Regions from separate parts of the Leptolyngbya subtilissima AS-A7 genome, predicted to be linked through region 2. Evidence: predicted binding sites of a transcription regulator. Region 2 holds the regulator's gene; each other region holds the start of a gene.
What was found. Region 2 encodes NtcA, which controls nitrogen genes in cyanobacteria. Its sites were predicted from a motif close to TTTGTANNNNNNNNTACAAA; they were not measured.
Positions count from the first base shown of each region.

Region 1: a site for NtcA is predicted at 5,542-5,561, ahead of urtA (urea ABC transporter substrate-binding protein). Genes of this name have one in related genera too.
Region 3: a site for NtcA is predicted at 2,457-2,476, ahead of glnA (type I glutamate--ammonia ligase). Genes of this name have one in related genera too.

Region 1 is NZ_JAMPKY010000007.1:283,498-291,609, forward strand. Features, by position in the region: gene urtD (urea ABC transporter ATP-binding protein UrtD) at 105-1,235, opposite strand; gene urtC (urea ABC transporter permease subunit UrtC) at 1,417-2,589, opposite strand; gene urtB (urea ABC transporter permease subunit UrtB) at 2,594-3,766, opposite strand; gene urtA (urea ABC transporter substrate-binding protein) at 4,144-5,448, opposite strand; gene ureG (urease accessory protein UreG) at 5,716-6,339, opposite strand; gene NC979_RS16765 (glutamyl-tRNA reductase) at 6,474-7,766, opposite strand.
Region 2 is NZ_JAMPKY010000010.1:282,053-290,164, reverse strand. Features, by position in the region: gene NC979_RS21165 (sensor histidine kinase) at 1-343, opposite strand, end outside; gene NC979_RS21160 (DUF3155 domain-containing protein) at 587-925, shown strand; gene NC979_RS21155 (cofactor assembly of complex C subunit B) at 1,025-1,555, opposite strand; gene NC979_RS21150 (PadR family transcriptional regulator) at 1,628-2,017, opposite strand; gene NC979_RS21145 (DUF3084 family protein) at 2,259-3,662, opposite strand; gene ntcA (global nitrogen regulator NtcA) at 3,780-4,451, opposite strand; gene thrC (threonine synthase) at 4,952-6,256, shown strand; gene NC979_RS21130 (MoaD/ThiS family protein) at 6,375-6,650, shown strand; gene NC979_RS21125 (type IV pilin-like G/H family protein) at 7,087-7,629, opposite strand; gene NC979_RS21120 (O-antigen ligase family protein) at 7,714-8,112, opposite strand, start outside.
Region 3 is NZ_JAMPKY010000007.1:176,810-184,921, reverse strand. Features, by position in the region: gene NC979_RS16340 (cobyrinic acid a,c-diamide synthase CobB) at 1-5, shown strand, start outside; gene petG (cytochrome b6-f complex subunit V) at 214-327, shown strand; gene NC979_RS16330 (FGGY-family carbohydrate kinase) at 382-1,653, opposite strand; gene apcB (allophycocyanin subunit beta) at 1,691-2,200, opposite strand; gene glnA (type I glutamate--ammonia ligase) at 2,695-4,113, shown strand; gene NC979_RS16315 (alpha/beta hydrolase-fold protein) at 4,594-5,280, shown strand; gene NC979_RS16310 (hypothetical protein) at 5,306-5,542, shown strand; gene NC979_RS16305 (hypothetical protein) at 5,567-5,953, shown strand; gene NC979_RS16300 (aspartate aminotransferase family protein) at 6,184-7,479, opposite strand; gene NC979_RS16295 (transglutaminase TgpA family protein) at 7,665-8,112, opposite strand, start outside.

The DNA.
Region 1 (8,112 bases), on a different contig from region 2:
TAAGGGGGTGGGAGAGTGGATGGGTAGGAGAGTGGATGGGTAGGAGAGTGGGTGATGGGGTGAATAGTAAACTGACTCATCCACCCATCTACTCGTCCACCCATCTACCCTCGCGCAGCCAGTTCCTCTAAGGCGGCGGCTTCTAGGCGGCTGACGGTCTCGGGAGGCAGACCGAGCAAATTCAGCAGTTTTTGGTAGACCACGGCCTCGGTTTGATTGATTTGGTTAGAGCTAATCACCTCGTAGCTGAGCATGAGAGCTTCTTCACGCTGGGCTTGGGTGGTGAGCTGAGGTACTAAGTCTTCTAGGGGAATTTCGGTGGCCAGCAGGTTCTGGAGATCGCTCCGCAGCTCGGCCTGCTCTTCGGGGGCGTGGGCAAACTTGCGGCTGAGGCGATCGAGAATTAGCGCCTGCTGCACATCGGCGAAGTTGTCGTCGGCCCAGGCCATAGTGGCGGCAATGCGCAGCAGCAGCATTTGCTCAGGGGTGAGGCCGGTTTCTTTGCCCAGGTAGACCTCGATTACCTTGGGGTCGGTCTGCACCTGGTCCATGGTGCCTTCAAAGAGCACGCTGCCCTGGTGCAGCACGGTAACCTGACGGGCAATCTGGCGCACAAACTCCATATCGTGCTCAATCACCACAATGGAGTGGCTTTCGGCCAGCGACATTAGCAGCTTGCCGGTCTGCTCGGTCTCTTCGTCGGTGAGGCCCGCCACGGGCTCATCTACGAGCAGCAGATCGGGCGACTGGGCCACCAGCATGCCAATCTCAAGCCACTGCTTCTCGCCATGGGAAAGCAGCGCGGCAGGGATGTCAGCTTTGTGGTCAAGGCCAATGGTTTCGAGCAGGCCGCCTACGGTGCGCTTTTCGGCAGGCGGGGCCTTTTTGAACAGGGTGGAGAAGACGTTTTTATTGCGATTGCAGGAGAGATCGAGGTTTTCGCGGGGAGTGAGGTTGAGGTAAACGCGGGGGGTTTGGAACTTGCGACCAATGCCCAAGCGGGAGATCTCGTGCTCTTTGTATTTGCGCAGGTCTTGGCCTTTGAAATAGGCCGCGCCCTCGGTAGGTTTGGTTTTGCCGCTAATGACGTCTAGGAAGGTGGTTTTGCCCGCGCCGTTGGGGCCGATGATTACCCGCAGTTCACCCTCGTCCATGCTGAAGTTGAGGTTGTTGATGGCCTTGAACCCATCAAAGCTAACGGTGACGTCTTTAATCTCTAAGACTTTGGTGCTCATTGTGGGTGGATGGGTTGGGAGTGGATGGGTAGGGTGGGCACTGCCCACCATCAGGCTGTGGGGCTGATCGAGGTTTTTGTTGGGTTAGGTGAGCAATGCCTAGGTAAGGGGCTGTTGCCTGAGCTAGGCTGCGGAAGTCTTAGCTAAGTGGTGGGCAATACCCACCCTACTTTTCAGCAGACTACTTCTCGGCGAACTCGGGGACAGCTTCAACTACCGAATCGCTATCGCTGGCGTAGGGCACGTCCGTAGGGGTGAGGCCTAGGGCCGAGCTAACCACAGAGCCAAATTGGCGGCGACCCCAGCCAATAATGCCGTCGGGCAAAGCTGTCACCACAATCAGGAACAATGCCCCCTGGAAAAATAGCCACACGTCGGGAAAGCGCTCGCTGAGCAGGCTGCGGGCCATGTTCACCAGCACGGCACCCAGCACGGCACCGACTAGGGTGGCGCGCCCGCCTACGGCGACCCAAATCACCATCTCGATGGAGAAGGCGATATCCATCACCTGGGGCGAGATAATGCCCGATTGCACCGTGTAAAGGGCACCGGCAATACCCGCGATCGCCCCTGAGACCGCAAACACCAGCACCTTAAACGCCGTTGGGTCGTAGCCTGAGAAGCGCACCCGGTTTTCGTCATCGCGGATGGCCACCAGCATGCGGCCAAAGCGCCCGCTGGTAAGCCAGCGGCAGAGGGCGTACATAGCGATCAGCGCAATGACGGTGCTGATGTAAAAGAACATCCGCATGCCGTCGCTGCCCACCTGCTGGCCCATAAACACCGAGGTAGAGGTTTTGAGACCGTTGGTGCCGTTGATCAGCTTTTGCTGACCATTGAACAGGTTAAAAAACACCACCAGGGCGGCCTGGGTCAAAATTGAGAAGTAGACCCCACGAATGCGGTTGCGGAACACCAAATAGCCCAGCAGCCCCGCCACGATCGCCGGTATGGTAAAAATCGCCAGCAGCGTAAACGGCAGCGAGTTGAACGGCTGCCAAAACCAGGGCAGCTCCGTCACCCCGTAGAGGCCGAAAAACTCTGGCAGTTGCCCCTCGCCCAGAGTGTTTAACTCCAGGTACATGGCAAAGGCATAGCCCCCCAGGCCAAAAAAGATGCCGTGGCCCAGGCTGAGCAGGCCCGTGAAGCCCCAGATCAAATCAATACCCAGAGCCACGATACCGAGGGCCAAAAAGCGCCCCAGCAGATTCAGCCGAAAGCCCGTCAGCAGCATCGGCATGATCAAAATCAGGATGAGGGCGATCGCAATGACCGCGATCGCCTCAATCATCAACTTGCGCTTTTGGCTGGCCTTGGCGGCGCGGCGAGGTTGAACGGCAATATCTGTAGTCATAGCCCTATAGCTCCACCGAACGGCCCTTCGGCGGGAACAGCCCAGCGGGCCGCACCTGCAAAAAGGCGATAATCAACGCAAACACCATCACCTTGGCCATGCTCGTTGTGGCAAAGAACGTGAAGAAGTCAACCGCAGGCTTAAAAAATCCCGTCGGCGGAAACAGCAGCGCCATGGTACCCGATCCCACCAGATAGGTCGTAATACCAATCACAAGCGCCGCCACGATGCTGCCCACCAGTTTGCCGACACCGCCCACCACCACCACCATGAAGGCATCGACGATGTAGTTGGCCCCTAGGTTGGGGCCCACTGAACCCAGCAGCGTCACCGCGCACCCGGCTATCCCCGCCAGTCCAGACCCCAGAGCAAACGTAATCGCATCCACTTGCCCGGTGGGAATACCCAAGCAGGCACTCATGCCTCGATTCTGAGTCACAGAGCGAATCCGCAGCCCCCAGGCGGTGCCGTTGAGGAACCAGTAAACCGCCGCCAGGCAAAGAATGGTGAGCACAATAATAAATAGTCGGGCAGAGGGAAATTGAAGCGAATTGCCCAAGGTGATGCCTCCCCGCAGCCAGCTGGGCGGCGTGACATCAACGTTGCGGGTGCTAAACCAGGCTCGCGAGAACTTAGCACTGCCAGCGTTGCCGATCAAAATCCAGGCCAGCACCGCGATCGCCGCTGACAGTCCCAAAAATACCGGGTTAGCCCAGGCTTGAATACGCTCCCAGTCGGTGTAGCGCGTCAGCACCCAGCGACCAACTAAAAATAACACCCCAAAAATACCCAGACCAATTACCATCGGCAGGCTGACGCTGCGGATGAACTGAATCAAAATCAGGCTCACCCCCCAGGTGGCCAACAGCGTTTCTAGGGGACGTCCATAGAGATAACGAATCACCGTTCGCTCTAGCAGCAAGCCCAGTAAAGCCGCCACCAAAAACGCCAGAGGCAGGGCCGCAAATATGTATAGATCAGGAGCAATCCCCCCAATGCTTTTGGCCGCATTTTGCACCACAAATGTGGTGTAAGCCCCAAACATCATCAGTTCGCCGTGGGCCAGATTAATGACCCCCATCAAGCCAAACACGATCGCTAAGCCCAATGCCACAATCAACAGCACCGCACCAATGCTAATGCCATTAAAAAGGCCACCAATTAAGCCTTCCAACACAGCCTTTACCGATTTAGGAACAACGCGCTACTTAACAAATGTTAATTGGCCTGCCATAAAAGCTAGCCACAATCTCAGTGGAATATAAGGTGCCCCGCAGAGAAGAAATGTTCACCCTTTACAGTTTTCGCCTGGTTAAAGGTTTGATCTCCACCGTCACTTGGGGCTGTTTTACCCTTTATCTTTTTGAGAAATTAGCTAGGCAAAAAGCCAAAGCTCTAGGTCGAGCGGTTCAATCTTCTAGCAACTCGCCAAACGGCAAGATAGGTGTTTACCTAAGTATTTGACCGACTCTATGCGAAGGGCGGGGACACAGCTTGCTGCACCCCCGCCAAACTACTGTTCGACAGTGCCGCGATCGCGGCTACAGCCTAACCCTAGACCTCAAATTTACCGCCCTTAGCGGGGTCAGACCAGTCGCAGGCAAAACCGATGGTGTCGGGCACAAACTGGTTCCAGGGCTCCGGATCAATCGGGCCGTCGGTTTCCCAGACAATGTTAAACATGCCGTCATCCATAACTTCCCCAAGCCGTACGGTCTTCGAGAGGTGGTGGTTGGCATTCATCGTCACGGTACCTTCGGGGGCGGCCATGCTCTGACCGTAGGCCGCTGCCCGCACCTCAGCAATATCAAAGCTGCCTGCGGCTTCCACGGCCTGCTTCCATAGGTAAACCATGATGTAGGCGGCTTCCATAGGGTCGTTGGTCACTCGGTCGTCACCAAACTCGGACTTAAAGTCGGCAACCCACTTTTCGTTTTCGGGGGTTTCAACGGTTTGGAAGTAATTCCAAGATGCCAGGTGACCCACCAGAAACTCGGGGCCAATCTGACGAACTTCTTCTTCTGCCACGCTCACCGACATCACGGGGTACTGGTCAGGCCCCATGCCCGCGCCCTGGAGCTGCTTGAAGAAGGCCACGTTGCTGTCGCCGTTGAGGCTGTTGAAAATCACGCCGCCGTCGGGCATAGCAGCCTTGATTTTGGTGATGATCGGGGTAACTTCGGTGTTGCCCAGGGGCAGATAGTCTTCACCCAGGGTGTTGCCGCCCTTAGCCGTCAGCTGTTCTTTGATAATGGTGTTGGCGGTGCGGGGAAACACGTAGTCAGAACCCACCAGGAAGAAGTCTTTGCCCTTGTTCTCGAGCAACCAATCTACCGCCGGTTCAATCTGCTGGTTGGGAGCAGCCCCGGTGTAGAAGATATTCTTAGAGCACTCTTGGCCCTCGTACTGCACGGGGTACCACAGCATGTGGTCTTTTGACTCGAATACGGGCAGCACGGCCTTGCGGCTGGCTGAGGTCCAGCAGCCAAACACAACGGCTACCTGGTCGTCATCGATCAGTTTTTCGGCCTTGGAAGCAAAGGTAGGCCAGTCGGAGGCGCCATCTTCTGTGATGGCTTCAATCTGCTTGCCTAAGACACCGCCAGCCTCGTTGATTTCTTTGATAGCGAGCATCTCAGCATCGACCACCGTGGTTTCGCTGATGGCCATGGTGCCGCTGAGGGAGTGCAGAATGCCCACCTTAATGGTTTCGCCATCGGCGGCGGCAGTATCGGTGCTAGCGTCGGTGGCACCGGTATCAGTGGTGGTGCTGCCGCCACAGGCTTTGAGCAGCATAGAGGTGCCCAGGGTCGCAGACCCATACACCAAAAACTTACGTCGATTAAATCGAGTTACCATTCAACCTCGCTCCTGACTCTTTAATGGAAGACTGTCTGATCGAGAAATTACTTAGACCGTCAGAGTGGATATTAGGAGGTGTGATTGGCAGTAAATGTAGCCTAGAGTACCAAAGGCCTCAACTTCTTTGTAACGTTTCTGAGATGTGTGGGTTAGAGTGACCTCTTTCTAAAGACTGATTTTGGGCGATCGCCACAAATGTATCGGCACTAGGACCTCAACCGGGCTTTGCCAAAACTCTGCACTACGCTCTTAAAACAGGTCTAGTTAAGGAACTAACGCTACGGGTTCAGCCGCTGCGTGGTAGCTAATGAAATCGATAATGGTGGCTAGACCCGCCTGGGTTTTGAGGTTGGTGAAACCAAAGGGGCGATCGCCTCGCATCCTGAGAGCATCCCGCTCCATTACCTCTAAGCTTGCACCGACCATTGGAGCCAGGTCGATTTTGTTGATTACCAAAAAGTCAGATTTAGTAATCCCTGGCCCGCCCTTACGAGGAATTTTGTCCCCAGCGGCCACGTCGATAACATAGAGGGTCAAGTCGACCAGCTCGGGGCTGAAGGTGCTGGCCAGGTTGTCGCCGCCGCTTTCCACAAACACCAAATCGAGGGGATCAAAACGAGCCTCGAGATCCTCGATCGCCACCAAGTTCATTGAGGCATCTTCGCGGATGGCGGTGTGGGGGCAGCCGCCGGTCTCGACCCCAACGATGCGATCGGGGCTGAGCGCCTGACTGCGCACTAAGAACTGAGCGTCTTCCTGAGTGTAGATGTCGTTAGTGACTACGGCAATGGAGTAGCAATCGCGCAGCGCCTTGCACAGGCTATCTACCAAGGCCGTCTTGCCCGAGCCCACCGGGCCTGCCACACCAACGCGAAAGGGAGTTGCCATGTATGCTCAAGCCAACATCAGGATGCTCGATATCTTACACCGCCTACTGAACGTTCTTGTGGCAGGCAGAAGAACCCAGGGTTTTTTAAACCCTGGGTTCTAAGTGAACTAAGCTAGAAATCCGTTTAACGACGCTAGCTGTACTTTTCGTTGGAAGTGGTCTCTAGGTCAAACAACACCTGAAGGGTCTGCATTGCCCGCTTGCGAGCCTCAATGTCGCGCTGGGCACGCAGCTGCACCATGGGGTCGTGAAGAATCTTGTTGACGATGCCCCGAGTCAGCGCCTCAATCACTTCCTGGTGCTTTTCGGCGAACTCGCTGCCCAAGCGCGACAGAGCTTTCTCTAGCTCCTGCTCGCGGATGGTCTCGACCTTGCTGCGCAGGCTGCTGATCGTGCCCACGGTGTCGAGGGAACGCCACCAGTCCATAAAGCTCTCCACCTCTTGGTCGAGCAGCACCTGGGCCTCCATAGCCATGCGGCGACGGCTGGCCTGGTTCTGGGCGACCACGGCCTTCAGGTCATCGACGTTAAAAGCGTGAACGTTGTCCAGCTCGTTGGCGTTGGTGTGAACGTTGAGGGGTACCGAGATGTCAAACACCATCAGGGTGCGGTTGTTGACCAGCGGGGCCAGATTGTCGCGATCCAGAATTGGCTCGGTGGCCGAAGTACAGGTAAACACCACATCACAGGCCTCAACCGTCTCCAGCATGGCAGCGAGGGTACCGGTGCGAATGTTGGCATCGGGGAACTGCTTAGCCAGCTCGTTGGCGCGATCGATGGTGCGGTTGAGAATGGTGATGGTGCAGGCGGAGTCTTTAGAAACTAGGTGCTGCACCAGCAGGCGAGCCATTTTACCCGCGCCCAAAATGCTGATGTGGCAGCTGTTCAGGTGGGGCACCTTCATGCGGGCGAGTTCTACAGCGGCAGAGCTGATAGAGACGGCCCCGGTGCCGATGCTGGTCTCGCTGCGCACGCGCTTACCGGCGGTGAGGGATTGCTTCAGCAGGCGATCTAGCACCCGGCCAATGCTCTTGTGCTGCTGAGCCAGCTGGTGAGCATGCTTCACCTGAGCAAGAATTTGCCCTTCGCCCAGCACTAGACTGTCGAGGCCCGCGGCCACCCGCATTAGGTGGTTGACGGCATCTTGGTGCAGCAGGATGAACAGGTGCTGGCGCAGCTCGTGGAGGGGCAGGCCGCTATGCTCGGAGAGAAACTGGGTTACTTCGCGAATGCCCTGCTCGGTTTCCTCGGTCACGATGTGGATTTCGAGACGGTTGCAGGTGCTGAGGATGGAGACTTCGTCGATGTGGGGGCAATGGGTGAGATGGGCGATCGCGTCACCTGTCTGAGCCGTCGGAATGCTAAGTTTTTCGCGAATTTGCACCGGGGCGGTTTTGTGGCTCAGGCCAATTACGGCGATATTCATTCTTCCTCCACGCGTTTAGTAGTCACCTAATTTTATGGTGTTGACAGATCCTTGGGGGGAGCCTGGTCGCCTAGGAATGGCCGCCCGAAGGTTGCTGTATACACAATTGCCAATATGTTTGAAGTTAGAGATAAACAGGGCCCGACTCAAGGAAACTCAACAAAAGTCCATCAAAAACTGTAACAAGGCCCAAAAAAAGAGATGCGAGGATCCCGCATCTCTAGGCTAACGAATTTAACCCGTACTCTAGGGCGTTTTTACGCCCGTCAGTGTTTATTTGCCAAGACTAGATCCCCCCGAGTCAACGCTGTCCAAGACAGCCTCTTTACCTTCCTTATGGAGGGCA
Region 2 (8,112 bases):
AACCCTTCTCCGAAGAAACACTGGCTGTGGATGGTAGCCCAGCTGAATCTCGCTCTGAATCAATGGGTTGCTGAAGCCACTGTTCTGGTTGAACGATTGGGGATTGCTTGCTGCCATCAACTTCTTCAGCTGTGTTGAATACTGCCGCTAGCCCCTCCCGCAAGTCGTGCCACAGGTTGGCGGTTTCTGGATAAGCCACCAGCGGTATCAAAGTGGGATTTATTGTCTCAACGGTGGCTTCGACCAAATACACCACTGTGGAAGCAGCCCCCAACGACTGGGTCAGCAGGAGTACCTGGGACTGACACAATGTGGTGAATTCAGAGCTGGGAGAGCCAATCATGGCGGCACAACATAAGAGTTTGACGGAAGAAAAATTAAAGTTTTGTCAATTTTTTAACAATTCTGTTCAGCTCTGATCTCCTTAGACACCCTTGTATCCTTTATAGCGCTTGGTGTTCGGAGGTTTTAGGCCGATTTTTAAGAGAAGTTGAAATTCTTATTTTGAGCCTATATACTTGGCCTGGTTAACAAATTTTGTAACCGAAACTACATCCAAATATCCAATGAGAGGGAGGTAGGCAACTTGGCAAGGAGACGCAAGCGTAAGAGTCGTCGTCGCTTAGAAGGCCGTCGCATTTTAGAAGCTGTTCCTCAGTATAGTATTGAGAGCGGCAACGAAAAACCCGTAACCGCAGCTCGGAATTTTATCCATTCCGAGGGCATTGCCCCCCCAGCCCTGCTGCTGGTTAAGCGGAACGAGCATACCACTGACCGGTACTTTTGGGCCGAGAAGGGTCTATTTGGTGCCCAGTATGTAGAAGAGAATCATTTTCTTTTCCCCAGTCTGCGGGTGCTGCTCGGTGAAGAAGGTGAAGAAGAAGAAGAAGAGAACGCCTCAGTTTTAGAGACCTTGACTCACTAGGGTAAGTATTCTGATAGCAGATATCTGCTTTACCGGTGTCACCGTCAGAACTACTTTTCACATGCAAAAAGCTAGCCCTTGGGCTAGCTTTTTTTTGCTTTAGCGGTCAAAGCCTTGCTCAAGGGCAATCAGTTCATCGCGATGAGCTGTAACAGTAACCTTAGCAAGCGCACTTTCCAACGAGCCGCTGTCCGCAGCATTGGGCCGAATTTCTAGGCAAATCTCCTCATCGCGAGCAGCGCCACGCCAATAGAACCAGCCTGCTAGCGGGCTCAGTGCTAGCAGACCCAAAAAGATGGCGCTGTAGGCTGGCCATAGATTGGCGAGTACCAAAGCAAAACAAAGAGTCCCCACGGCGGCAAGCAGAGTTAAGAATCCAGCCAAAAACACGCTCGGACGTACTCTTCCCCGCAGGGTGATGCGTTGAGCCTCTTCTTCAGCCGCGATAATGGCATAGGCCCGTGACTCAAAGTAGGTCGTCAGGTTCTGCAGTAACGTTATGGGATCAACAGGGCGCGTTAGCGTCAGGGTTTCGATCCGGTCTTTGGTAGAAGCCCGAATAAAAAAAACTAACCCCACTATCATTAGCAGGGTTAGGAACAGAGTCGAATAGAGAACGGTGTCAGTCACGCCGGACCATGCAAAGCTACTCCTCTAGGGTACGGAATGTTGCAGCATTCAGGTAGGCCCTGCACCCCTGATTCATCGATGCGGAGCAGAGTAGGCTGGGCTTTGAGCGCAAGCTGGCCTAATTGGATCGCCCATATAGGTTTTCCAAAATTCGGCCAGTTCCTCGGCCTGAAGCCGCCAGTCAGGGTTAAGACGATACATGCGGCGAGGACGACCCCGGCCTTCTACCTTTTTCCAGTAGCCGTCAATAGCATTTTCGTCTTCCAAAAACTTAAGTGCTCCGTAAAGCACCGTATCTGATAGACGATAGTGGGGATACTGATGGGTTAACCGCTGGATCAATTCGGTGCCGTAGGAATCTTGCTGGAGCAATACCGACAACACGTAGCAAACGGCAAGCTCTTTGTTCAGGTAAATTGGCGGTGGATCCTCGAAGAACTGATAAATATCCTCAAATTTCATGGGATCGCTCCAGGTGTATTTAAAGTTTGCCTGCCTTGAGACAAGCCAGAGTTAAAAGCAACCTATTAGCAGCCGACAGATTTGTAGGTTAATTCTAAGCACAGGTGATCCCCACAGTATCGAAGTAGGGGCAGATGGTAACTATCTGCAAATTTTTTTAGACATTATTAAATATTCGCCACCAAAGTTAATTCGACCTGGATCCTTTTTACTTAATTTTCTTGAGAGAAAGTGCTCCAAGCTATTCGCTTAGTAAGTCAGTGCTATCGTCCAAAGGATTATTGAATTCACTCGTTTGAAACAGAATGCGCCCGTCGCGCACTGCTGCTAGATGAATTTGAACCGGCCCTACCGTGAAAATATCAGTGGCAGCAATAGCCTGAAGATCGACAGCCTGCCCCGATTGCTGAACAGTCTCTAAGAAGTTGAGCACCGTTTCAGGCCGGTTATCGGCTACTTGTAGCGTGTCGCTGACAACGCCGTCCTGTCGGGCCCGAAATTGGGCGGCTGCCAACAGAAGGTTGAGTCGCTCAACTAGCTGGCGATCGCCCAAAGGAGGGGGATCTAGCGTAACCGTTGCCAATCGCTCGCCCAGGGCATAAACCTGTTGATTAGGGGTGGCATCGATAAAGACCTGCACACAGGGTTCACCCTGCTGCACCACGCAGGGCTCGCCCGTTACATAGTTAGCCGCAGACAGCAGGCGCACTACGTAATCTTCACCCGTGGACAGACGCTCAATCAACGCCTCGACCTCGCGATTACCAATCAGCAAAATTTGCTGGTCGATCAAAGCCCCGGGGGCAATAGCTCGAGACACCAAGCGGTTGGCCTCAAGTAAAAAGCCTGTGACAAACTCTTCTGCCTGCTCTCGATTTTCGGCACGACCTTGACCGACTAGAATCTCTTGGTTGCGGTTGAGGGCAATATTGCCCCGAAACAACCCTTGATACTGCGTTTGCAGAACGGCTACCTGCTGCTCTAAAAAGTCTTGCTCGCCCTCTAGGCTAGCCAGCCGCTGCTCTCGCTGGGCGATCGCCCGATCGCGACTGGCAATCTCCTCATCTAAGTTGGCAATTGCCCGATCGCGGTCGGCAATCTGTTTGCCAATAGTGGCTTGCTGCGCCAGCAGGTTATCACGCTGAACCCGCAGAGCGTCCGTCGATTGGCGCAGCGCGGCAGCCTGCTGTGATACGGCATCTAGCTGGCCTAGAGTTTGGCGTAGTTCACCCTCAGTCGCTTCCTGCTGAACCACCGCCTGGTTGAGCGATTGGTTAATTTCTTGTAATCGAGCTAGCGCCCGCTGCCGTTCGTTAGTCGCCGACTCCAGATCGGTCTCTACGCTCTCTTGGGTAGATTGAGCCTGGGCCAAATCAGCCTCGGCGTTGGCTAAATCAGCCTGAATTTTACTCAACTCGAACACCCCAGTGCGCAGCTGACTGCTCACTCCAAATAGCAGGGCCAGTGTAGAGGCTGAAATGACGCTACCCGTGGCAATGCTGACTAAGGTAGCCGTTTGCCGGGGGCGTAGATTGAACAAGCTTAGACGTGCTTTGCCCACCCGCGTGCCGACGCGATCGCCGAGGGTAGCAATAAAGCCCCCCAAAATTAAGACCGCCAAAATCAGTACGTAACCAGAAACCATGCACCAGCCACAGGGGAGTTTGCACTTACTCTACTGCATGGGTTGAAGCCTCGTACGCCCCAATATTGTCGATTGCTGGTTTGGCTACCAAAACCACCCCACCTAGCCAAACCTAAACTAAGTAAACTGCTGACTCAGATTGACCGGATCATGCACAGTAATCTTCTTTTTGTAGATGGAGATCATACCTTCCTGGCGCAAATCTCCCAGCAGGCGAGTCACAGTCACCCGAGTGGAGCCGATGGCCTCAGCAATGGCCTGATGAGACAGTTTCAGATCAATAGTGATGCCATCCTGGCTAGGCACCCCAAAATCGCGACAGAGAATGAGTAAGAAACTTACCAGCCGCGAGCCCATGTCTCGATGAGCTAAGGTTTCAATCATCATCTCGGTTTGCAAGATGCGAGAGGATAACCCCCTCAACATCAGCAAGGCCAGTTCAGGATTTTCCTCCAGCGCCTGCTCAACCTGCTCAATTGGAACAGACAATAGCTCTACCGGAGTAAAGGCCACGGAGTGATAAAAGCGATCAGAACGGTTGCCCGTAATTAGCGACAAGACCCCAAACACACTGTTTTCGCGCAGCAGGGCAACTGTGATTTCTTCTCCAGCCTCGTACACTCGCGACAGCTTCACTGCCCCTTTTAACAAGAAGTACACCCGTTCGGCCGGGTCTCCAGGGAAAAAGATTGTTTTCCCCCGCTCGTAGGATTCGACTACAGGGGGAAACGCTCCTCCAGATAGCTGACGAAAAACATTAGCAAGGGGCTTATCTTGGGTCACTACCATAACGTTCTGCTAAGAGCATCACAGAGAGCATCTGCACTGAATTTACTGGTTTGCCGTCGCTATGACAGCTAGACCCACAGCACAGATCACCTTGGGCATAAAGCATAAAGCAGTCTGATTGGTCTGGCACGCTAACCAATGCAAACGTTCCATGACTTTAGATCACTTAACCTCAACTGTAAGGCAAGCGTTTGTATAGCAAGTTACTTTATTGCTCCCGAAGCTAATCTTGAGCCCATTTCAGGGGTTCCAAAGTAGTCATTCAGGGATAAAAAAAGCCGCAGATGAGGCTGAGAGCGACAGCAAACTCAAAACAACTCGGACCGTCGCTCTTAACTAAGAAGTAGGTCTCACTAGCGCAAAACACTGGCAGAAGAAAGCTCAGCTATATCCGACCAAAAAAGTCGGGTATATTTGACCAAGTATTGTCTCCAGTGTTACGTTCTGGATAACTTAGCGAAGTTAACAACTGCTCCTCAGAAAATCTCAGAGAAAACGCCATGACGCAGTCTATCGAACAAGCGATCGCCACCAAGCCCACATTTTCAGCATTGAAATGCCGAGAATGTGGTGAGACCTACGACCTAGGCGCCAAGCATGTATGCGAAGATGTGTGCTTTGGCCCATTAGAGGTAGCCTACGACTACGACGAAATTCGCAGGCGGGTCACCCGCAGCAGCATTCAAGCCGGGCCGCTGTCAATTTGGCGCTACAAAGACTTTCTACCCGTCAGCACCGACAACCCAATTGATGTGGGAACCGGCATGACACCCCTAGTGCGCGCCAACCGACTGGCGCGGCAGCTAGGGCTAAAAGAACTCTATATAAAGAATGACGCTGTCAACATGCCCACCTTGAGCTTTAAGGATCGGGTGGTGTCGGTGGCGCTAACCCGAGCGAGAGAGTTAGGGTTTACTACAGTGTCTTGTGCCAGTACAGGTAACTTGGCCAACTCTACGGCGGCGATCGCAGCCCATGCTGGCCTTGACTGCTGCGTATTCATTCCAGCTGACCTAGAAGCCGGCAAAGTACTTGGCACCCTAATCTATAACCCTACAGTAATGGCTGTGCAGGGCAACTATGACCAGGTCAACCGTCTGTGCTCTGAGGTAGCCAACACTCAAGGTTGGGGGTTCGTCAACATCAACCTGCGCCCCTACTACTCCGAAGGGTCTAAAACCCTGGGCTACGAAGTAGCTGAACAGCTAGGCTGGCGCTTACCAGACCACATCGTGGCGCCGTTGGCATCGGGGTCACTATTTACCAAGATCTACAAAGGCTTCCAAGAATTTGTTAAGGTCGGCCTCGTCGACGATAAGCCTGTACGCTTTAGCGGTGCCCAGGCCGAGGGATGCTCTCCTATTGCCCAAGCCTTTAAAGAAGGCCGCGATTTTGTGACTCCAGTCAAACCCAATACGATTGCCAAGTCTATTGCCATTGGAAACCCCGCCGACGGTATCTATGCTCTCGATATAGCTCGTAAAACCAACGGCAACATTGAGTCAGTAACCGATGCCGAGGTCATTGAAGGCATGAAGCTACTGGCCGAAACCGAAGGTATCTTCACCGAGACTGCTGGCGGCACCACCATTGCAGTGCTCAAAAAGCTGGTTGAAGCCGGTAAGATTAACCCTGATGAGTCTACAGTCGTCTACATCACCGGCAACGGATTGAAGACCCAAGAAGCTGTACAGGGTTACATCGGCGAGCCCTTTACCATTGAGCCTAAGCTCGACAGCTTCGAGCGTGCTCTAGAGCGCTCTCGAACCCTCGACCGATTGGAATGGCAGCAGGTATTGGTCTAGGGATTAAGGTATGAGGTTCAAGGTTTAAGTAGCTGATTTTCAGTTTAAACCTTGAACTTTACTCTCTATACTCTTACTGACAGATTGCTCTTATTTTCTTGATTCATTTATTACACCCATGGCTGTTAAAGTACTAATTCCAACTCCACTGCAAAAATTCACCAACAACCAGGCTGCCCTTGAGTGTAGTGGTGGCAATATTGTAGATCTGCTCAATGATTTAGAGAGCAACTGCCCTGGCATCAAAGCCCGGCTTTGTGACGATTCTGGTGAGCTACGCCGCTTTGTCAACTTCTACGTTAATAGCGAAGACATTCGCTTTCTCGATGGCAAAGAGACCGCTCTTAACGATGGCGACGAAGTCAGCATCGTCCCTGCCGTAGCTGGAGGCTAACGCTGGAGCCAGAGACGGGTTATTAAACTAGAAAACGCTGAACAAAGCTTTTGTTCAGCGTTTTTTAGCAGCGCAGCAAATTGGGTCGATTAATCGCCTCTGTTTTCTTTTCTTGCCGCTCGATAGTTTGTGCACATCCAATTTTCCACTTCACCGCAACAGCCATCGCCTAACAAATAACAAACAAATTTGGATAGGTTCTTAAGAAGTGAGAAATGCTACGAAAGTCAAAATATTCTGAGCGGCACAAATCACAAAACCCATTCTTGGCTAGCTAGCCTTTTCATCAAACCTAAGGGTTTGTATAACTCTCGACATTGAATTGACGGAGGCTTCTTCAAACTTTCTTTAAACGATTAAGGATCAGCTACACAAGAACAAGTAGCTGATCCCCGATTTGTTATTAGAAACTAAGAGTCAAGCGCTAGTCAATAACTTAGAGTTTCTTCCAGGTACCGGTTGTGCAAGAAGTAGCCGACTGGCTTGCAGAAGTGCTGAAGTTAGTGAGCGCACCGGCAGCAGCAGCCACGTTAGCTTGAGTCGATTCACAAATGAGTGCAATCGTGGTGGCTTCTGTGGTTGCGCTACCCGAGTTTAGCTGGGCAGCACCGACGTAGCTCTTCAGAGCAGTATCAACTCTGTCAGCAAAAGCCGTTGCGCCAAAGGGGCCACTAGCGCCAATGGTGTAGTTGTAGTAAGTAGTATTGGAAGGAATACCAATGGCTAGTTCTACAAAACCAGGAGCAAAGGTGGGGTTTTCTAAGCGGTAGGCTTGCTGGCCACGGTTCATGGAACCAACATAGGTTTTAGCTTCAGACTGACGAGCTTTGTTGGCCTGGTTAAGGAAAGAAGGCAAAGCGATAGCAGCCAGAATACCGATGATGATGATAACCACCAGCAGTTCAATTAGGGTGAAGCCGCCTTCTTCTTTCTTAGCGATGAAGTGCTTGAGCAGGTTGGCTTTGAGAGATGCTTTCATAGGTGTATGTCTCCTTGGGTTAGGCGGCGGTAGAGGTGTTATTTGCGCCTGGGTCTAACTTACCCACTTGCTCTGACTGAGCGATCACATCTGATTAAAAAAGTTTTTGGGCAGTGGAGGCAGGGGTGTAATTTCAAAGCGATTCTTGACGGCACTGGGCAAGTTAAGCTGCTTAGTTTGAATCGTTTCTATAGCTTGGTCTAGCGCCACAAACTCTCTGGGCAGCTCCCCAAACAACCCAAGTAAGTTAGGGATAGCCCACTGCTCCATTCCCTCAATGGGTGCAATAAAGTTAATGCCTTGAGCATATCGATTGCGATAGGTGAGCCCTAGCAAGCTACGGCCAGTTAGTTCAACCGGTTCTACTAAGGAAGTCAACCACGATCGCGCATCTCGAAATTGCCCCAGCGATTCGGTTAGCAGTGCCTTCTCAGGTGCAGGAAGCTCGGCTTGAGCAAAGTAGTTTTGGGCAGCGGCAGGCGA
Region 3 (8,112 bases), on a different contig from region 2:
CTTGACCCCAAAAACCTTCCCGTTGAAATAGCTTCTTTTCAGCATTGGTAACGAAGCCACTAACTTGCGTTTGCGATCGCGCCAGAGCGCTAGTTCGACCGGGGTGCTTAAACTGACAGACCGGCATGGGGTTAGCGGTTGAAGGCCTGAGTTCAGGCCCTGATTAGTGTTATGGTTAGACCATAGATTTTTGTTGAGACAAGGAGTATTGCTGTGGTTGAGCCTTTGCTAAGTGGCATTGTTCTAGGGTTTATTCCTGTCACCCTGGCCGGGCTTTTCGTTGCGGCTTACCTGCAATATCGCCGGGACAATAAGCTTAATTCGTAGCCGAGCAGCTGGGGGCAAGGCAGAGCGATCGCGCCCCTTCACCCGCTTTAAGGATCACTCAATCGTATCCTTTAGCCACCCCAGCGCCAAATAAGCACTACCGACCGCCGCCTCCACCGGGGCGGCGTTTTTGATGGGCACTGGCAGCAGGGTAGCTCGCAGCTGACGCCAGGTCTCATTGGCGGCACCGCCCCCAGCCGTGAAAATTTGCCGTAGGGGCGATGCCCCATGCTGGGTGAGCAACTCGTACCCGCGCTGCTCGATGCGGGCAATGCCCATTAGCAGGCCGTGCAAAAACGCGGTGTCATCCTCAGGGCGCGGCGAGAGACGCGGAGCCAGGGTGGGGTCATTGATGGGAAAGCGCTCCCCTGGCTGCACCAAGGGGTAGTAGTCTAGCTCCGTGGGCACGGCTGGATCGATGCGCTGACTCAGGGTGGCTAAAGCCTCTCGGTCAAAAAATTTTTCAAGCACGGCACCGCCGCTGTTAGAGGCACCGCCTACTAGCCAGTGGCTTCCTAGCCGGTGGCTGTAGATGCCATAGTCGCCTATATCGACGCGCTGGTCGCTGAGCAGCTTGATGGCCAAGGTTGAGCCCAGGGATGTGACCCCATCGCCTGGGGCGATCGCGCCGCTGGCCAAGAAAGCCGCAATGCTGTCGGTGGTGCCTGCGAATACTTGACACTGGGGCGATAGGCCAAACCGCTGGGCGACGGTTTCCGTCACGCACCCCACTAATTCTCCCGGTGCCAGCACGCGAGGCAGCACCCGACTCCACGGCTGCCCTTGCATCCAGGCGGGATAGCTGAGATCGCCCACGTCGTAGCCCAGCTTGAGGCTGTTGTGGTAGTCGCTCAGCCCCCATTGACCGTGGAGCTGAGCGCTAAGCCAGTCGGCCTGGTGCAGTAAATACGTCGCTTGATTCCAGATTGAGGAAGGCAACGTCTGATGCCACCACACCAGCTTGGCCAGGCTCGACGTGGCGCTGGCAGCGGGGCTCTGAGCAGAGGCCAAGGCTTTGACGGTTGCCAAAGATTCTCTACAGGGATGGTTGTAGAGCAGTGGGGTAGTAAGCGATTCCCCCGCTTGATCGCACAGCAGCACGGTGGCCGAGGTGCCATCGATCGCCACTCGGCCGATCTGGGGAGCGATCGCCCTCGGCAGCGCCTCTAGCAGGGCAAAGAGCCCCTGCCGCCAGCACTCTGGAGCCGGCAAGTCGGGGTAGCTCTGGCGATATTGCCAGCACAAATGCCGCTGTGGATTGACCACAGCGGCACGCACCCCAGAGGTGCCAAAGTCTATACCCAGAGCCAGGGGAAGGGGCGTCACGAAGCAGCCGTTCGCTACACCATTCCTCCGATTTCGCTTAGATGCTGGTCTCGCTGATCGAACGGGTGATGTAGTCGAAGGGATAGTCGACCACGGAGGGATCGGCTACGCCCGCTTCTTGCACCTTGGCCTTCACGAGGTCCTTCATCAGCTGAATGCCGATCACCGTAGGGGCAATGGGCACGCCCAGGGAGTTGTAGGTTTCGCGCAGCCCGGTCAGCACACGTTCGTCGAGCACGTCGGGGTTGCCAGCTACTAGGGCATAGCTGCTATAGCGCAGGTAGTAGTCCATATCGCGCAGGCAGGCAGCGTAGCGGCGGGTGGTGTAGGCATTGCCGCCGGGGCGAATCAGCTCAGGGACTTGCGCAAACAGGGTAACCCCTGCTTCTTTGACAATGCCAGCGGCGTTAGCGCTGATGATTGCCGCCGCCTTGATGCGATCGAGACCGCTGTCAAAGTAGGACTTAATAGAGTCGAGGGCGCTGCTATCGAGATAGCGTCCAGTGTTGTCGTAATTCTTGATTAGCGTGGTGACAGCGTCCCGCATAGGTGGTTTCTCCCAACTCTCACTTGGCAAACAGCATTTTATAAATGGTGGCAGGCGCAGGCTGCCCGTCTCTGGCTAAAGGCTCTAACCCTAAGGGCCAAAACCCTGATAAATTGCCAGGTTTAATCTTCGAAGAAGTTTACCACGGGGGCCTAACCCCTGGGTTGCTCAGGCCCGTCAGAGGCGGGGCTTTATGAGCGAATTGTTACAAAACATCATGGACTGACCTAGCGCTTTTGTTGGCTTTCCCTGACAAAAAGTATTAGGTGATACAAAACGGGCTAACCCCTCTCCCTAGGATAATTCTGATGAGTTGATACCTGTGGAACCAGCAGGGTCAGAGTGCCCGTGCCAACAAACCGGTGTTGTATAGGGCTTGCCTGTTGCAGCCTTGCCGATTTGGCAGGGAAATTGGGACGGAGCCAGGGCATCATCTACGACGAGTTAAATCGGTTTCCCCACGTTTGAACGCTAAAGAGGCTAAGGAGTAGTTCATGGCAACCCCAGCAGACATCCTGAAATGGATTGAGGATGACGGCATTGAGTTAATTGATCTGAAATTTATTGACATGCCGGGTATCTGGCAGCACCTCACTCTGCACAAGAGCCAGATTGACGAGAGCAGTTTTACCGATGGGGTAGCTTTTGACGGCTCCAGCATTCGGGGTTGGAAGGCCATCAACGAATCAGACATGATGATGGTGCCCGATCCCAACACCGCCTGGATCGACCCCTTCATGGCGGAGCCGACCCTGAGCATGATCTGCACCATTAAGGAGCCCCGCACCGGAGAACTCTATGCTCGCTGCCCTCGGGCGATCGCAACCAAGGCGATCGAGTACCTCAAGTCCACCGGTCTGGGCGACACCGCCTTCTTTGGCCCCGAAGCTGAGTTCTTCATCTTTGATGACGTGCGCTTCGACCAAAACGAGCACTCGGCCTACTACTACGTCGATAGCGTCGAGGGCCGCTGGAATACTGGCCGTGAAGAAGTAGGCGGCAACCTGGGCTACAAACCCCGCTACAAGGAGGGCTACTTCCCCGTCGCCCCCACCGACACCTCCCAAGACATGCGCAGCGAAATGCTGCTGACCATGGCCAAGCTGGGCGTGCCGATCGAGAAGCACCACCACGAAGTGGCTACCGGTGGTCAGTGCGAGCTGGGCATTCGCTTTGGTCGGCTGATCGAGGCCGCTGACTGGCTGATGATCTACAAGTACTGCATTAAGAACGTCGCCAAGAAGTGGGGCAAGACCGTCACCTTCATGCCCAAGCCTCTGTTTAACGACAACGGCTCTGGCATGCACACCCACCAGTCAATCTGGAACAACGGTGAGCCTCTGTTTGCGGGCGATCGCTATGCCGGCTTGAGCCAGATGGCTCTGTGGTACATCGGCGGCATTCTCAAGCACGCCCCCGCCCTGTTGGCGCTAACCAACCCCACCACCAACTCCTACAAGCGTCTGGTGCCCGGCTTTGAAGCGCCGGTGAACTTGGCCTACTCCCAGGGCAACCGCTCGGCCTCCGTGCGCATTCCCCTCTCGGGCGACAACCCCAAGGCCAAGCGCCTTGAGTTCCGCTGCCCCGACGCCACCTCGAACCCCTACCTGGCGTTTGCAGCCATGCTCTGCGCTGGTATCGACGGCATCAAAAACCAAATCGATCCCGGCGACCCGCTGGATGTGGATATCTACGACCTCAGTCCCGAGGAGCTAGCGAAGATTCCGTCTACCCCCGGCTCGCTGCTGGATGCCCTCAAGGCCCTCGAAGCTGACCACAGCTTCTTGACCAGCACTGGCGTCTTCACCGAAGATTTCATCAGCAACTGGATCGAGTACAAGCTCGACAACGAAGTTAACCCCATGCGCCTGCGGCCCCACCCCTACGAACTGGCTCTCTACTACGATTGCTAGAGCGAGTGGATTAGCCCTTGTTTAAAGGGTAAGCCATAAAAGAGGCCAGGGTATTAAACCCTGGCCTCTTTTATGGCTGATTGTGATTGCTTCTGTTGCGGCAGTAGCACTAGATTTGAAAGTAATCGATAAACCTATTGGTGCGGTGAGTAAAACGACCTAAAATTTGCCAATCTTTCACTTTCTAGCAGCAGAAAATCTGTTCAAAAAACATAGCCTGAATATCTAGATATTCCATTAGATAGAGAAGTTTCTAGCCTTAAAAGGCTGTTAGTAAGAGGCCGTCACTACGGGTATCTTTTTAGACTGTTTTCATCCTCTCAACATCATCTTTTGGTTGTCTAGAAAACGTGCCCAAGGGAAGTGATGAACAGTCCCTTAACTCTGACGCGGCGAAGACTTCTTAAGAGGGGATTGGTGGGTGCTGTTGCTGCGCTAGCGGCCTGCACAGCCGACCATATCTCAGGAAGCACACAGCTTGTGAACAGCACACAACAGGAAACAGGTTTTCTTCTTTCTCGCCCCAGTCCGCCCACTGAAGCAGGGGCTGCTAGAGGCTTACATCCCCTAGAGTTGGAAAGCCAGCGAGATGGGTTTATCTATGTGCCCAAAGGCTATCAGCCCGATACCCCAGTGCCTTTGGTGCTGATGCTCCACGGTGCAGGCGGCGATGCGGAAGGGGCACTCAGAATTTTGGCAGGGCTAGCCGACACCTATGGGCTGATACCGCTGGCTGTGGAGTCACGGGGGCGCACCTGGGATGACATTCTCGGCGACTATGGCCCCGATATTGCTGTGATGGATCGGGCGCTGGCCCAGACCTTTAGGCGCTACGCAATAGACCCGAGCCGAGTTGCGATCGCAGGTTTTTCCGATGGGGCTTCCTATGCACTCTCGGTGGGCATTACCAACGGGGATTTATTTACCCATGTAATAGCTTTTTCCCCTGGTTTTATGGCTCCCGCAGCCCAGCGAGGAGAACCCCATATCTTCATCTCCCACGGTACCCAAGACCCGGTGCTACCGATCGACAGTTGCAGCCGTAGAATCGTCCCACAATTGCAGCAGGCGCACTACGACACCCGCTATCGAGAATTTAATGGCGGGCACACAGTTCCTGCTGATATTTCCCGTGAAGCGATGACTTGGTTGACTGCCCAGTCCTAACCCGGAGCGCCTTATGGACAAGCTGATGGAATTTTGGACCTACCCCTCTCATCACGCTAATCGCTCCTCCCGCGAGCGTGAGGACAACGCCCTCTATCGGCCTGAGGACGGCATGCATGAGCGAGGCACCCACAAAGGCTGGATCCGCACAGGCAGCCTATACGTGAAAGCGTCTAAGCATCCCGCCCTTGCGACCATGATTGTCGCAGGTCAGAGGGTTACAAGCTGGCTGCTGACCACAGCCATTTCCCAAAGCTATTAATTGTTCCTAACCCGGTATAAACCCATGTCTGAACCCACACTATCCAATCAGCAGACCAATCCTGACCAGGCCGTCATTGCGTCAGAGCACGCCCAGCTGATGGCACCTACTAATGCCTCCGGCAGCGCTATGCTTGACGCCCATGCTGCCGCTGGCGAAGCCCAACCCGAGGGCGATCCGGTTGAGTCTCCGATTGCCACCAATTTCTCAACCGCCTCTACCAGTGGAGACGCCAAAACAGCAGACGTTGCCACAGTCAGCGGGCCGTCTACAGTGGATCAATCCTCCGAGCAGGGACAGGTTAACTTGCAGAACAATCCTGATATCCCAGGTGAGGGTATGCAAGGCACCTTACCCAATACTGACCCGATTGGCATACCCCTTGACCCAGACACCAACCTAGAAGAATAGAACCAGAATTAGCAAAAGCCTCCTCGAAGAGGAGGCTTTTGAGCTTGAGTATCTTCACCCGCGATCGGAGTTGCTTAAAAAAAATAGCCGTTGGCTAATGGAGCTGTTTGTCTTGGTGGCAAGCATTACCAACACGAAGCGTCCCCAGAGGGGAAAGCCGCCGGCTATTTTGGAGTTAGGGCGGAGTGAACAGAGCGTCCTAACGACCTAATAATGAACTCAAGCGTGTACTAAGCATGCTCCCGCTTAACCAGCATGGCCACAGCTTTCTCCACCGCCATGAGCGCCTGCTGCACCTCGTCAGCACTGACGTTCAGCGGTGGCACAAAGCGCACCACCTGCGGTCCAGCGGGCACCAGCAGCAAACCTTCATCCATCGCCGCTTTGACTATATCCACTGACTTAATGGTGGAGTTGGGCTGAAGTACTAGGCCATTGATCAGCCCCCAGCCGCGCACCTGCTCTAGCAGGGCTGGGTACTGCTGCACCAGGCGTTGCAGGCCAAACCGCAGCTGCTCACCGCGCAGTTTCACATTGCTCAGCAGGTTCTCAGACTCCAAAGTTTCGCACACCGTGAGGCCCACCTTACAGGCGAAGGGGTTGCCGCCAAAGGTGCTGGCGTGGTCGCCGGGTTCAAACACCGCGCAGGAGGCTTTGCACAGCAGCGCCCCAATAGGAATGCCGCCCCCTAATCCCTTGGCTGAGGTGAAGATATCGGGTTCAATGCCCAGATTCTCAAACCCCCAGAGAGTGCCGGTGCGACCGACGCCCACCTGCACTTCGTCGAGAATCAGCAGAATGCCTTTCTCGTCGCAGAGCTGGCGGATGCGCTGGAAGTAGGCAGTATCACCAGGGCAGACGCCCCCTTCACCTTGTAGGGCCTCTAGCATAATGGCGGCGACTTGGGGCGTCTCAGCATCCAACTCAGCAACTAGCGCCTCTAGGGCCGCGATGTCGTTATAGGGGACGTAGGCGAACCCCGGCATGAGCGGGTCAAAGTTCTTTTGGTACTTGGGCTGGCCGGTGGCGGTGATGGTGGCCAGGGTGCGCCCGTGGAAGCTGGCCTGGGCGGTAATAATCAGCGGATTATTGATGCCCCGCTGGGTGTGGGCGTACTTGCGGGCCAGCTTGATCGCCCCCTCGTTGGCCTCGGCGCCGGAGTTGCAGAAAAAGACGCGATCGCAGCAGGAATGCTCCACCAACCAGTGGGCCAGCTCCCCCTGCTCAGGGATGTAGTAGAGGTTCGACACATGGTGCAGGGTTTGAATCTGCCGAGTCACGGCCTCGACCATAGCTGGGTGGGCATGGCCCAGGGTGCAGGTGGCGATGCCGGCCACAAAATCGAGGTAGCGACGGCCCTGATCATCCCAAACAAAGCTGCCTCGGCCCTTGGTTAGCGCGATGGGGAAGCGCCCGTAGGTGGTCATCACGTCGGCATCAAACTGGTCCGGCGAGAAGGCGGTGCTGCCGTTGGTCGCAATATTGAGCGACTTGAGGGAATTTTCGACGAGGGTTTTTAGGCTCACGGTGGGGATAGGGGTGGGGGAGTAAGGGTGGGGGGTGGGAGGGTGGGGAGTAAGAACGATACAGCAGTTAATTATGCTAGTCGCCGCCTCACTAATGGCCTTGACTCACCGACTCCAACTAATGGATCGAGCATAACGGAAACCTCAGAATAATCAATGATTATCCTGAACCAATCGGGGCTGGTTTAGCGACGAATGAGCCGTTGGCGGGGGCTATCCTTTTTGCGGATGGTCTGCAATTTTTCGCTTAGGTAGGCGAGATTTTGGGGTTCACCGCCGTAGCGCCAGCGGACATAGGCGTGGGTAATTTCGTTAGCGGCCTGGGCGGGCTGAGGCCGGGTCTGCTGGTAGAGGCGCTGGCCATACTCGATGGGGGTTTCGGCAGGGGTTTTGCCGAGGCCCTGGTGGGCAAACCAAGTCAGCATTTGTTGATATAACCGCTCAGTGGGGGCGAGCTGGCGCAGTTGTCGGTAGCGCCAGCCTCGACGCAACCCTAAGAAGGCTAGCCAGGCGATGAAGCCAAAGGCGGTGGCGATCGCAATGCCCAGCAAAATGCCTACCCAGCCTAGATTTAGCAGCACGTTAAAGGTGCGTAATAGATAGGCGATCCCATCGCCAAGCAAGCTGACCAAG